Glaciimonas sp. PCH181: one gene and its partners. The protein of the gene in region 3 binds, or shares a complex with, the protein of the main gene of each other region. Links are inferred from orthologs where the notes say so. Each region holds a gene or a part of one and is shown on either strand. Other genes may lie near its edges.

What was found. Proteins that work in one complex are often made in the same cells at the same time.
Region 1: the proteins of accD (region 3) and C7W93_RS07920 are in contact, whole or in part, in a solved structure (PDB 8UXZ), measured with the Escherichia coli proteins. The link is inferred for Glaciimonas sp. PCH181 from one-to-one orthologs.
Region 2: the proteins of accD (region 3) and accB are in contact, whole or in part, in a solved structure (PDB 8UXZ), measured with the Escherichia coli proteins. The link is inferred for Glaciimonas sp. PCH181 from one-to-one orthologs.

The regions. Positions count from the first base shown.
Region 1 is NZ_PYFP01000001.1:1,702,321-1,705,281, forward strand. It holds C7W93_RS07920 (acetyl-CoA carboxylase carboxyltransferase subunit alpha), read right to left. Parts: upstream 1,988-2,961; coding sequence 1,013-1,987; downstream 1-1,012. Other genes in the region: tilS (tRNA lysidine(34) synthetase TilS), read right to left, coding at 1-977; C7W93_RS07925 (DNA-3-methyladenine glycosylase), read right to left, coding at 2,137-2,787; cysS (cysteine--tRNA ligase), read right to left, coding at 2,793-2,961. UniProt on the Escherichia coli protein: Component of the acetyl coenzyme A carboxylase (ACC) complex. First, biotin carboxylase catalyzes the carboxylation of biotin on its carrier protein (BCCP) and then the CO(2) group is transferred by the carboxyltransferase to acetyl-CoA to form malonyl-CoA.
Region 2 is NZ_PYFP01000001.1:2,765,823-2,768,717, forward strand. It holds accB (acetyl-CoA carboxylase biotin carboxyl carrier protein), read left to right. Parts: upstream 1-1,169; coding sequence 1,170-1,622; downstream 1,623-2,895. Other genes in the region: C7W93_RS12625 (TlpA disulfide reductase family protein), read left to right, coding at 1-462; aroQ (type II 3-dehydroquinate dehydratase), read left to right, coding at 619-1,056; accC (acetyl-CoA carboxylase biotin carboxylase subunit), read left to right, coding at 1,824-2,895. UniProt on the Escherichia coli protein: This protein is a component of the acetyl coenzyme A carboxylase complex; first, biotin carboxylase catalyzes the carboxylation of the carrier protein and then the transcarboxylase transfers the carboxyl group to form malonyl-CoA.
Region 3 is NZ_PYFP01000001.1:883,254-886,046, reverse strand. It holds accD (acetyl-CoA carboxylase, carboxyltransferase subunit beta), read left to right. Parts: upstream 1-857; coding sequence 858-1,730; downstream 1,731-2,793. Other genes in the region: folC (bifunctional tetrahydrofolate synthase/dihydrofolate synthase), read left to right, coding at 1,821-2,793; trpA (tryptophan synthase subunit alpha), read left to right, coding at 1-745.

The sequences.
Region 1 (2,961 bases), 820 kb from region 3 along the record:
GACAGCAACTGATCCCGCATTTCACTCAACCATGCGCTAGACGGCATGCGCAGATCGTGCAAGCCAAACCAGTAACGCAGCAAATTGTCGATACGCGCTGCGCTGAGTTGTCGGACTTTTTCCAACTCAAGACAATTATCACCGGCACAGGCCGCCATATCTTGCGCAGCCAGTTCAACCAGCAGTTTTTGGCTAGACTGCATGTGCCCTGCGGTGCGCGTCAAACGCTCTTGAAAACCGACAAAATATTGGCTTAATACCGGCATCAATTGATGACGCAACGCATTTCTGGCATAGCGCGAATCCTGATTCGACTCGTCTTCGACGTATGTAATGCTGTGATCGGCAGCATAGGCTTCAAGCTGCGCGCGCGAAACGGCTAGCAATGGCCGCGCCATGAGCAGCGTAGGATCGCCTAGCAGTGTTGGTGCCGTATTCAATGTATCCATGCCGGATAACCCAGCTACGCCCGAACCGCGCAGCAATTGCAGCAACACGGTTTCGGCCTGATCATCAACATGATGCGCGGCCAGCAATAACGGTACTTGATGCTGACGACACATCTCGCCCAATGCGGCGTAGCGGCGGTTACGCGCGGCTTCTTCTACCCCGGTTTTATCGGTGTTGCCCAAGGCAATATGGCGCGCATCAAAACTGACATTCAAGCGCGTGCATTCAGCGGCACAATGCGCTAACCATTCGTCTGCGTTAGGACTAATCCCGTGATGCACATGAAAAGCGTAAAGCTTGATCTGGCGTGCCGCAGCATACGCCGCGGTCAATGCTAGCAATACGGACGAATCCAGTCCGCCGCTATACGCGATTGCCAGCGCAGAAGGCGCGGAGCCGATCTGCGCGGTGCTTGGGTCAAGGCCCTCATTGTTACCGTCGGAGGAAATAGAAAAAGCGCGCTGAATAATATTGCTCAGCGCGCTTTCAAACTGTTCGGTCGTGCTGACCGTTTGCGGATTTGCCACCTAATTTATCACCTAATATGTCGCCAAACTTAACATTACTCTGTCGCGGAAATTTCCTTGAATTTACCGTAGCTCATCAACTTCTCGTGGCGCGCTTCTAACAAATCCTTGGTTTTAACGCCCTGGAATTGACGTAAGGTATCCGACAACGCGCGTTTCAATAAACTCGCCATTTGCTTCGGATCCCGATGCGCTCCGCCGAGTGGTTCGTTGACGATCTTATCGATCAAACCCATCGCTTTCAAACGATGCGCAGTTAATCCTAAGGCATCAGCAGCGTCGGCTGCACGTTCAGCGCTTTTCCATAAAATAGAGGCGCAACCTTCTGGTGAAATCACCGCGTAAGTCGAGTATTGCAACATCAGCACCGCGTCGCCCACCGCAATCGCCAGCGCACCGCCAGAGCCACCTTCACCGATGATGGTGGCGATCAATGGCACTTTTAGCTCGGCCATCGCGTAAAGATTGTGTCCAATCGCTTCGGATTGACCACGTTCTTCAGCGTCAATACCGGGAAACGCGCCGGGCGTATCGACAAAGGTAAAAATCGGCAAACCGAATTTTTCCGCTACTTTCATCAGGCGCAATGCTTTGCGATAACCTTCCGGTTTCGGCATCCCAAAATTACGCAATGCGCGTTCTTTGGTATCACGCCCTTTTTGATGGCCGATGACCATGCAGGCCTGACCATTAAAACGGGCCAGTCCACCGACAATCGAAAGGTCATCGGCGTAAGTACGGTCGCCATGCAACTCATGAAAATCGGTGAACATTTGATTCACGTAATCCATCGTGTAAGGACGTTGCGGATGACGTGCAATCTGCGAAACTTGCCAAGGCGTCAGTTTCGCGTAGATATCTTTGGTCAGCTGCTGACTTTTTTTCGATAAACGGTCGATTTCTTCCGAAATATCCACCGCCGAATCGTCCTGCACAAAGCGCAGCTCTTCTATCTTGGCATCCAGTTCAGCAATCGACTGTTCAAAGCCAAGAAATGTAGTTTTACTCATGGTGTTCCTCTGTTTTTTGCGCCGCCGTAGAGGCAAAAAGCTGCGCCAAATCTATACTTGCGAATGTCACTTTAGGTAACTGCAACACTATTCAGCCAATTATGCCAACGCGATTGATGCAGTTGGCGTAGTTAGCTTAGCTAATCCACTCAATATTCTACCGGTATCGGCTCCAGGCTACGCCATAGATACCATGTCGCGACCGTGCGCCAAGGCTCCCAATTCGCGGATACTTCCCGTGCATCGCTGCGCGAAACTGGCTCTCCGGAGAAGTAATTAACACTGATCCCCTTCAGCAAGCCGACATCGTCCAAAGGCAAAATATTCGGCCGAAGCAGATTAAATATCAAAAACATCTCCGCTGTCCAGCGGCCAATGCCACGAATCTGCGTCAACTCGGCAATGACGTCCTCATCTTCCATCTCGGCCCACTTGTCAGCGTGCACACGTTTGGCCTTGAAATGGTCGGCCAGATCAAGGATATATTCGGCCTTGCGCTTAGACAAACCGCAGGCTGCCAACTGTTCGTTGCCGGCTTTCAATACCTGTGAAGGAGAACATTTTGGGCAGATTAACAGAAATTTCTGCCAGACGGCTTCTGCCGACTTAATCGAGATTTGTTGACCGATCACAGAGCGCGCCAAAGTTGTGAATGCTTCGCCGCGACCTGTCAGATGTAAATCGCCAAATTGCGGGATTAATTTACGCATAATACGATCGCGTTTCATCAACTCTACCTTGGCATCTTCCCAATAGGAGGCCACAAAGAGTTTGGTATCGGCAGTAATTAATTTTTGCATGCGACCTAGGTCCTCCGCCATTCAGTTTGACCACCAGGCTTGTCTTCAAGCAGAATGCCATCCGCCAGCAAAGCGGCACGAATACCGTCAGCAGCGGCAAAATTCTTGGCCATCTTTGCTGCCAGGCGGGCTTCAATTTTCAGTTGAATGTCCGCTTCCGATAAACCGGCTGGA
Region 2 (2,895 bases), 1.9 Mb from region 3 along the record:
AATCATCAACGTTTAACACCATCCGCCCCGGCCGCACCTGCGGTTGCTAATCTTTTTGCGCAATCCATGGTCGAAGCGACAGGAAAACCGGAACCTCTCTCTGAATGGAAAGGCAAGCCACTAATCGTTAACTTTTGGGCAACTTGGTGCGGTCCTTGCGTAGAAGAAATGCCCGAATTGAATGCTTTACGTGCAGAATTAGTGAGCAAAAACATTCATGTAATCGGCATCGGCATCGATTCACAAGACAATATTGCGAAATTCGCTGAAAAATACAAGATTACCTATCCTTTATACGTCGCTGGCGTGAATGGCACGGCGCTGCTCCGTCAATTTGGCAATGATGCAGGCGGCTTACCGTTTACCGTTCTCATCGGTGCAGACGGACAAGTAAAAAAAATGTATCTTGGCAGCATTAAATTTGATGAGTTACGGAAAGATTTAGCATTACTAGGGGCTTGATGTGATTGTCGTAGTTGCAATTAAAGCGACATTCACATAACCTGCATCACGCTTCTGAAATCTTGGAAAAACGGTAGCAAAAACAAATTCCTCTTGCCAGTTAAAGTCATTTGACGGCAAAATGCGCCCATCGTCGTCAAACGAAGCACCATCTACATGGCAAAAAATATACTTCTTCTCAATGGCCCTAACCTGAATTTACTGGGCACACGTGAGCCAGAAGTTTACGGATCGACCACACTGGCAGACATCGTGCTGGCAGCGCAAACGCAAGCGGCGACGGCGGGCGTGCGACTAGCGCATTTTCAAAGTAACCATGAAGGTGCGTTGATTGATCGCATCCATGCCGCCAGAACTGAAGGCGTAGACGCCATCGTGATCAATCCCGGCGGACTAACGCATACCAGCGTTGCGCTAAGAGATGCATTAGCAGGCGTCGCCATTCCCTTTGTCGAGGTACACATTTCCAACGTTCATAAACGTGAGGATTTCCGGCATCATTCTTACCTGTCGGGCATTGCCGTCGGGGTCATTTGCGGGTTGGGCGTAGAAGGTTATCCCATCGCTATCGGATTCGCAGTCAATCAGCTTTAATCACCACAGACTTACAAATTCGCTATAAATGCGTCGATCTGCCCATTAAAAACAAGAATGGCAGTTATTTCCAATTTAATTTTTTAAAAACATACACTCTGAAGGATGGCATTATGGATTTGAGAAAACTCAAAACGTTAATCGATCTGGTCGCTGAATCGGATATCGAAGAGCTGGAAGTCACCGAGGGTGAAAGTAAAGTCCGCATCGTCAAATCATCGGCATCGCATAATCAAGTTGTCATGATGCAACCGCAAGTTGCCCATCAGGCTGCGCAAATGCAAGTTGCAGCGCCAGTTGCCGCTGCAGTGGAAGTGCCTGCAATCCCAGAAGGTCATATTGTCAAATCGCCAATGGTCGGTACTTTCTACCGTTCTTCAGCGCCCGGCGCGGCAGTATTCGTCGAAGTCGGCTCGGAAATCAAGGAAGGCGAAACCTTGTGCATTATCGAAGCCATGAAATTGCTCAATGAAATCGAATCCGACAAAACCGGCGTAGTAAAGAAAATCCTGGTGGAAAACGGCCAACCAGTTGAATTCGGACAACCTTTGTTTATCATCGGTTAAGTTGACACCAACAGCGAGTTAGTTCGGCCCAGCCGGACAAGCTTGCTGGTAGAAATTACCGGTGGCGAATAGGACGGCAGAGAGCATTGCGCGCAATCGTAGCCAAGATGGCAGCGCTCCCTCACCCCGCCAGCCTAACGCTTAATCTGCTTGAATTTGCTTGAATCTGCTTGACTCTTAGCGACGGAAATACCATTTACTATGTTTGAAAAAATTCTCATCGCCAATCGCGGCGAAATCGCCCTGCGCATACAACGCGCGTGTCGTGAAATGGGCATCAAAACCGTGGTGGTCCATTCAGAAGCCGACCGCGAAGCCAAATACGTGAAGCTGGCCGATGAATCGGTCTGTATCGGCCCGGCGCCGTCAAGCCTGAGTTACCTGAACATGCCTGCGATCATTAGCGCAGCAGAAGTGACCGATGCTGAGGCGATTCATCCCGGCTACGGTTTCTTATCGGAAAACGCCGATTTCGCTGAACGTGTAGAACAATCCGGCTTTGTCTTTATCGGCCCACGTCCAGCGAATATCCGCTTGATGGGCGATAAAGTCTCCGCCAAACAGGCCATGATCCGTGCCGGCGTACCTTGTGTTCCCGGTTCTGAAGGCGCATTGCCGGACGATCCGAAAGAAGTCATCAAGATCGCCCGCAAAATCGGGTATCCGGTCATCATTAAAGCCTCCGGCGGCGGCGGCGGACGCGGCATGCGCGTAGTGCACACAGAAGCAGCGCTGGCAAATGCCGTCACCATGACCAAAACTGAGGCTGGTGCAGCATTTGGCAATCCAGAAGTGTATATGGAGAAATATCTGGAAAATCCACGTCACGTGGAAATCCAGATTCTGGCCGATCAATATAAAAATGCGATCTGGCTAGGCGAACGCGATTGCTCCATGCAACGCCGCCATCAAAAAGTCATCGAGGAAGCCCCAGCACCGGGCATCCCTCGCAAAGTCGTTGAGAAAATTGGCGATCGTTGCGCTGAAGCCTGTCGCAAGATGGACTATCGCGGTGCTGGTACGTTTGAATTTCTTTACGAAAACGGCGAATTCTATTTCATTGAAATGAATACCCGCGTGCAGGTTGAACATCCAATCACTGAAATGATCACCGGTGTCGATATTGTTCAAGAGCAAATTCACATCGCAGCCGGTGAAAAACTGCGTTATCGCCAACGCGATATCCAATTGACCGGCCATTCGATAGAATGCCGTATCAACGCAGAAGACCCCTTCAAGTTCACGCCATCGCCGGGTAAAATCCTGTCATGGC
Region 3 (2,793 bases):
CCTCATTCCGTTTATCACGGCGGGTGATCCCGATCCTGAACTGACCGTACCGTTAATGCATGCGCTGGTGGCAGGCGGTGCTGATATTCTCGAATTGGGGGTGCCGTTCTCCGATCCAATGGCCGAAGGTCCGGTAATTCAGCGTGCGTGCGAACGCGCGCTTAAATTCAATGTAAGTTTGCACGATGTATTAGGTTACGTACGCACGTTTCGTCAGACAAATACCGATACGCCAGTGGTGTTGATGGGTTACGCCAATCCACTTGAACGCATGGGCGTTGATGCTTTTATCAGTGCGGCAAAAGAAGCTGGTGTCGATGGCACCATCGTCGTTGACTATCCGCCGGAAGAATGCGAAGAATTCGCCCATAAAATGCGTGCTAACGGTATGGACCCCATCTTCTTATTGGCTCCAACGTCAACTGAAGAGCGTATTCAGCAGGTAGCAAATGTCGGCGGTGGATTTGCTTACTATGTGTCACTCAAAGGCGTGACTGGTGCTGCAAATATCGATATCGTTGAAGTCACCAAACGCATTGCAGCGATCCGCAAGCATGTTAAATTGCCAATTGGTGTGGGTTTCGGCATCCGTGATGCAGCTACAGCGAAAGCCGTTGCACAGGTGGCGGACGCGGTTGTCATAGGTAGTCGTATCATCCAGGAGCTAGAAAACACACCGCGTGAGCATGCAGTTGCTGCAGTGCAGACGTTCATCAGCGGTATACGTAAAGCGCTGGACGAATAGTTGTGAAAATAAACAGGAGAAATGCTATTGGCTAACAAACAGCGATTTACTATCGCTGTTTTTTGGTTGAAGGTACAATTCGGCAAGTAAAAAATATGAAGGAGGTCGCTCTATGAGTTGGCTTGAAAAACTACTCCCCCCACGTATCCAACGCAGCGATTCAGCGACACGCAAGTCTATCCCTGAAGGACTTTGGGTTAAATGTCCATCCTGCGAAGCTGTGCTCTATAGGACCGATCTGGAATCCAATATCCACGTCTGCCCAAAGTGTAGTCATCATCTGCGTATTCGCGCCCGTGATCGTCTCGATGCTTTGCTGGACGCCGGTGGCCGGTATGAAATCGGTCAGGAAACATTGCCGATTGATACCCTCAAATTCAAAGATAGTAAAAAATACCCTGATCGCCTTAAAGCGGCGATGGAAGCCACCGGTGAAACGGATGCTCTCATTGTGCTTGGCGGCGCGATTATGACGTTGCCTGTTGTAGTTGCCTGTTTTGAGTTCGAATTTATGGGTGGCTCGATGGGTTCTGTAGTGGGTGAGCGGTTTGTTCGGGGCGCGCAAGTCGCGTTGGAGCAAAAAGTGCCATTTATCTGCATTACAGCGACCGGCGGCGCGCGGATGCAAGAAGGTTTACTGTCGTTGATGCAAATGGCAAAAACCACAGCGATGCTGACTAAATTATCGGAAAAGAAATTACCGTTTATTAGCGTGCTGACCGATCCGACCATGGGCGGCGTATCCGCCTCATTTGCGTTTATGGGCGATGTTGTAATCGCCGAGCCAAAAGCGTTGATCGGCTTTGCCGGACCACGCGTGATCGAAAATACTGTGCGTGAAAAATTGCCTGAAGGCTTCCAGCGCGCTGAGTTTCTAGTCACCAAAGGTGCGGTTGATATGATCGTGGATCGACGCAAAATGCGTGAAGAAATCGCGCGTTTGTTGGCCTTGTTGCAAAATCAAACGGCTGAAACGCTGGCTTGATATTGCCTGACCTTGCATAACGTTATTAGCCTGATGAATAGCCCGAATCGTTAGCTGTTCGGGCTATTGTTTTTGTTAAATGAGTATCGAATGCCTACACCGTTGACCACGCCAACCGCTTCTAGTAAACCGACCACTCTCGACGAATGGCTGTTATTACTCGAATCGCGCCACTTTAAAACCATCGATATGGGCCTGGATCGGGTCAAATTGGTTAAAGAGCGATTAAATATCCAGTTTGGTTGTCCGGTTATCATGGTAGCCGGAACCAACGGCAAAGGGTCGACCTGTGCGATGCTGGAATCAATGCTGCTACGCGCCGGTTATAAAGTTGGCTTATATATCAAGCCGCATTTTTTACTCTTCAATGAGCGGGCGCAATTGAATGGCGAATCTGCATCGGACGAGGCGCTGATTGCCAGCTTTGAGGCAGTGGAAGCACAACGCGGCGATGTCTCTTTAACGTATTTTGAATTCACCACTTTGGCGATCATGCATTTGCTGGCATCGTCAAATCTGGAAGTTGTGATTTTGGAAGTCGGTCTTGGCGGGCGTCTGGATGCCGTCAATGTGATAGACGCAGATATCGCAATCGTCACTAGCATCGATATTGATCACACTGATTATTTAGGCGATACCCGTGAAAAAATCGGTTTTGAAAAGGCCGGTATTTTCCGTGCGGGCAAAACCGCTATTTGTAGTGACCCGGTGCCGCCGCAGTCATTGATTGATCATGCCAACGCCATCGGCGCTGACTTGTGGTTGTTGGGACGCGATTTCAACTACACCGGTGACAAGCAACAATGGAATTATGGCGGACGTGGACAACGTCGGAATTCCCTCGGTTATCCTAGTCTTCGTGGCGCAAATCAATTATTGAACGCTTCAGCCGCATTAGCCGCGTTAGAGGCGCTACGCAATCAATTGCCGGTGAGTGCGCAAGAGGTTCGCACCGGCTTGGTAACGGTCGAATTGCCAGCCCGTTTTCAAGTGATGCCTGGTCAACCTTTAGTTGTGCTGGACGTTGCCCACAATCCACATGCATCGGCGACGCTAGCCCAAA